One region of the Agromyces atrinae genome, then DNA from elsewhere that is predicted to be linked to it. Evidence: riboswitches for the same ligand, from Rfam matches in the RefSeq annotation. Region 1 holds a riboswitch; the other holds the start of a gene.
What was found. Region 1 has a riboswitch for thiamine pyrophosphate ahead of BJ972_RS14400 (MFS transporter). Riboswitches for the same ligand answer to the same signal wherever they lie in the genome.
Positions count from the first base shown of each region.

Region 2: it holds a riboswitch for thiamine pyrophosphate, as region 1 does, so the genes downstream of both, BJ972_RS05295 (ECF transporter S component) here and BJ972_RS14400 (MFS transporter) in region 1, are expected to answer to the same signal.

Region 1 covers NZ_JACCBI010000001.1:3,107,941-3,110,322, reverse strand. Annotated here, with positions in the region: gene msrA (peptide-methionine (S)-S-oxide reductase MsrA) at 1-223, shown strand, start outside; gene BJ972_RS14415 (hypothetical protein) at 345-506, shown strand; gene BJ972_RS14410 (pyridoxamine 5'-phosphate oxidase family protein) at 584-1,024, shown strand; gene BJ972_RS14405 (CHY zinc finger protein) at 1,044-1,376, shown strand; TPP riboswitch at 1,397-1,491, shown strand; gene BJ972_RS14400 (MFS transporter) at 1,481-2,382, shown strand, end outside.
Region 2 covers NZ_JACCBI010000001.1:1,083,752-1,086,133, forward strand. Annotated here, with positions in the region: gene BJ972_RS05290 (ABC transporter ATP-binding protein) at 1-648, opposite strand, end outside; gene BJ972_RS05295 (ECF transporter S component) at 653-1,300, opposite strand; TPP riboswitch at 1,338-1,447, opposite strand; gene BJ972_RS05300 (spore germination protein GerW family protein) at 1,463-1,792, opposite strand; gene BJ972_RS05305 (DNA polymerase IV) at 1,839-2,382, opposite strand, start outside.

The DNA of each region.
Region 1 (2,382 bases):
GCAGTCGCCCGAGCAGGAGTCGATCGCACGCGACACCATCGCCGACGTCGACGCGTCGGGCATCTGGCCCGGCCCGGTCGCCACCGAGATCGAGCCCGCCGGTCCGTTCTGGGAGGCCGAGCCCGAGCACCAGGACTACCTCGAGAAGTACCCGAACGGCTACACGTGCCACTTCGTGCGTCCCGGCTGGGTGCTGCCGAAGCGCGCGGCGGCAACCGCCTAGTCTCACCCACGAACGCCCGGTCGATCCGTCGGCCGGGCGTTCGTCGTGCGGCGGGCACGGTGACGGATGACACCCGATCGCGTGTCGTGACATGCAAACGCTTACAGTTATGATCGTGCGCATGCCCCTGTTGCGCGATGACGTCGTCGAGCCACCGCCGCGCGTCGACGACCGCGGTCTCCGCCGCCGCGCGCTCCTCACCAACATCGTCGTGCGCACCGTGCCCGTCACGCTGCTCGGAGTCCTGGTCGGGCTGCTCCTCTTCGCCGTCGCTTCGCGATAGACGGGCATGAGCCGAGTGCCAGCCGCCCCGGCTAGCGTGGGATGAGCCGCGCACGAGCCGGCGGAGATGGGGAGATCATGACCGAGCGATTCACCTGGGACACCGCGAACGACGTCCACGCGCGTTCACTCGCACGCCTCGAGAGCGAGCAGATCATCTGGATCACGACGATCGGGCGCAACGGATTTCCGCACGCCGTGCCCGTCTGGTTCCTGTGGCACGACGGCGCCGTCGTGATCTTCTCCGAGCCGGCGACCGCGAAGGTCAAGAACCTGCGCGAGAACGAGCACGCGCTCGCCCACCTCGAGGCCGGCGACGACCACGAGCAGCTGACGGTGCTGCAGGGTGTGGCCCGCATCTCAGAGCGCTCGGCGAGCGAGTGGCTCGCCGAGATCGGCGACCGGTACGGCGCGAAGTACGAGCACGGTCTCGCCGAACTGAAGCTCACCGCCGAGACCATGTCGGAGAAGTACTCGAGCGTCATCGTGCTCGAGCCGACGCACCTCATCGCCTGGTGACTCCCCTGGTGAGTCGCCCGTGACCCGGCCGGTCGTGCTCGGTCGCACGGTCGACGACGAGACGCGGTGCGCCCACTACGCGACACCGCTCGACGTCGTCGCGATCAAGTTCGTGTGCTGCGACACGTACTACCCGTGCTTCGAGTGCCACGACGAGAGCGCCGGCCATGCCGTCATCGTGCGGCCGCGCGATCGCCGCGACGAGCCGGGCATCCTCTGCGGAGCGTGCGGTTCAGAGCTCAGCACCGACGTCTACCAGCGCGCCCTCGCCGACGACGCGGCCTGCCCGCGGTGCGGCGCGGGCTGGAATCCCGCGTGCTCCCTGCACGCGCACCTCTACTTCGCTGACTGACCCGACTGGCTAGACTCGCCACGAGTGACACGGGGTGCCGCACTGCGCGGCTGAGATCACACCCGTCGAACCTGATCTAGTTCGGACTAGCGAAGGGATGTCGCGTGCGCGCACGTCTATCGATCGACCCTGCCCACCATGCCGATGCACAGACGGATGCATCGCCGACAGCACCACCACCCGCCCGAGAACCCCGACGGGCGCTCGCCGCGGCGACGCTCGGCACGATGCTCGAGTGGTACGACTTCTTCCTCTACGGACTCGCCGCGGCGCTCGTCTTCCCGACGCTGTTCTTCCCCGGCGACGATCCGGTCGCGGGCATGCTCCTGTCGTTCGCAGTCTTCGCAACGGGCTTCATCGCGCGCCCGATCGGCGGACTGATCTGCGCCTACGTCGGCGATCGGTACGGTCGACAGCGCACCCTCGTGGCGACGCTCATCGTCATGGGTGGCGCGACAGCCCTCATCGGTCTGCTGCCGACGCACGATCAGGTCGGCCCCGTCGCCCCGGTCCTCCTCGTCATCCTCCGCCTCGCCCAGGGTGCGGCGACGGGCGGCGAGTGGAGCGGCGCGGTGATCCTGACGCTCGAGCATTCGCCCGACCGCCGCGGCTTCCGCGGCGCGTTCATCTCGAGTTCGGTCTACATCGGCCTGCTGCTCGGCAACCTCGCCTTCGTCGTACTCGCGGCGACGCTCGACGATGATGCGCTCCTCTCGTGGGGGTGGCGACTGCCGTTCCTCGCGAGCATCGCCCTCGTCGCCGTCGGGCTCTACCTCCGACGTCGGGTGAGCGAGTCGCCCGAGTTCCTCGCGGTGCGCGACCGCGACGAACGCGCACGGCAACCACTCACGACCGTGCTGCGTCGGCCGCGCAACGTCATCGCGGTCTTCCTCGTGCGCGTCGGCCAGAACACGAGCTTTTACGTCATCTCGGTGTTCTGCCTGAGCTACGCGGTCACGACGGTCGGTCTCGACTCGGGAGTCACGCTCACCGCACTCCTCGTCGG
Region 2 (2,382 bases), 2.0 Mb from region 1:
ATCGAGCACGATGACCCGCGTCATGAGGTCGACCCACACGGGCGTGCGGTGCTCGACGACGATGAGCGTCGCCTCCGTCTGGGCGACGACGCGCGCGACGGCATCCCGTACCTCCTCGACGCCGACGGGGTCGAGGTTGGCAGTGGGCTCGTCGAGGAGCAGGAGCGACGGCTGCATCGCGAGCACGCCCGCGAGGGCCAGCCGCTGCTTCTGCCCTCCCGACAGACGACGCGTCTCGTGGTCGAGCGGGAGATCGAGGCCGACGGAATCGAGAGCGTGCGACACGCGGCGCCAGATCTCGTCGCGCGCGACGCCGAGGTTCTCGCACCCGAACGCGACGTCGTCGCCGACCCGCGCGAGCACGACCTGCGAGTCGGGGTCCTGGAGGACCAGTCCGATCCGCCCCCTCTGCTCTTCGGGTCGGCGACCGTCGACGACGAGCTCGCCGGCGGTCTCGCCCTCGTCGGCACCGCCGAGGAGCCCGGCGAGACCACTCAGCAGAGTGGACTTGCCGGACCCCGACGCCCCGAGGAGGAGCACCCGCTCCCCCGGCTCGATCGTGACGCTGACGTCACGCACGGCCCAGCGTTTCCGCCCGGCGTGCCGCCAGCCCCACCCGGAGGCCGTGATGCGTGCCCCGCCCGACATGCGCTCAGACCTCCCGGCGCGATTCCCTGCCGACGGCGAACCGGCTGAGAGCGCCCGTCGCGGCGAGGGCCTTCACGAGGAACCAGCCGAGCACACCGGCGAGTACGACGCCCGAGACGATGAGCGAGACGAAGTAGATGATGTTGAACTCGACGCTCTTCTCGATGTTGCCGAAGAGGAAGAACTCGAGGATCCACGCACCGGCGGCCGCACCGGCACCCGCGAGCGCCGCGGTGACGATCCCGAATCGACGGTAGGCGAACGCCGCGAAGACGAGTTCGGCACCGAGACCCTGGGCGAGACCCGAGTAGACCGTCGAGATACCCCAGACGTTGCCGATGAGCGCGGAGACGATCGCCGCGAGCAGTTCGACGAGGAGAGCCGCGCCGGGCTTGCGGATGACGAGACCGCCGACGACACCGGCGAGAAGCCAGATGCCGACTGCCGTGCCGCCGAAACCGGGCGTGACGGCGTCAGCGGCCTGGAACCAGAGATAGCCGATGGAGTTCCAGGCCCAGAAGACGAGACCCAGTGCGACGCCGAGCACGGCGGCGATGACGATGTCGATGACGCGCCAGCCGAACAGGTCGGAAGCCGACCGCTTCGGCGCCGGAGCGCTCGTACCTGGAGTGGTGATGGCAGAACTGTGCACGTGACGTGCCCCTCTCGAAAGGATGGATAGGGCACGGGTGTGAGATTGTCAGACTCCCTGCGCTGGCATGATCCAGATCAGGTTCGACGGTCGAAGGTTGAGAACCTTCCTCTCAGCCCGGCTCACCGGACTCCCGTGTTCGAGACGAGTATAGACCCGCCGCTACTTCTTGGCGGCGCGGATGACGCGCGCGAGGGCCCGACCGGCGACGCAGACGAACGGGATTCCGACGACGAGCACCGTGATGATGTTCGGTTCGAAGCGCAGGTCTCCTCCGCGCGACACGTACGCGCCGATGGGAACGGAGGCTCCGCCGCCACCGCCGCCCTCGCTGCGGTCGTCGGTCTCGTCGCTCGTACCGACGCCGAAGCCGTAGTGCGTGTACGCCACGGGGATGATCGTCGTGCCGTCGACCTCGACGGGGTCGCCGTAGACGGCCTTCACGCCGAATCCGCTGAATCTGTCTGCAAGGGTCTCAATGATGGAGGGCATCCTTCCACGCTAGCCGCGCCAGAGCCCCGCCGATAGCCCGCCCGGTTCATTCCAGGAAAGGATCACGCCGCTTCGAGCTCTCGACGCGCCCGCCGCGGTCGCGACCGAGCAGGGCCGCGGGGGTGACGCTGCCCTTTCCGTATCGGCTCACGACGTCGTCGATCGTGCGTTCGGCGTCGCGCCAGTCGTCGTCCGGGTCCCACAGTGCCGCACTGAAGCCGGGTTCGGCGAGGTTCTCGGCCCGCACGCCGATGAGTCTCACGCGCTCGCCCGCGGCGCCGAGCGCCTCGTACGCGGCGACGGCCTCCTCGTAGATGCGTCGCCCGACGTCGGTCGGCTCACCGAGGGTGCGGGAACGCGTGACGGTGCGGAAGTCGGTGTAGCGGAGCTTCAGCACGACCGTGCGACCGAGCAGTCCCGCTCGCCGCAGTCGCACGGCGACATCCTCCGACTGGCGGAGAAGTGCGCGACGGATGTCGACGGGATCGGTGACGTCGTGGGTGAACGTGACCTCGTGGCCGATGCTCTTCTCCTCGCGCGTCGTCGATACGTCGCGCGGATCGATGCCGCGCGAGAGCCGAGCGAGCTTC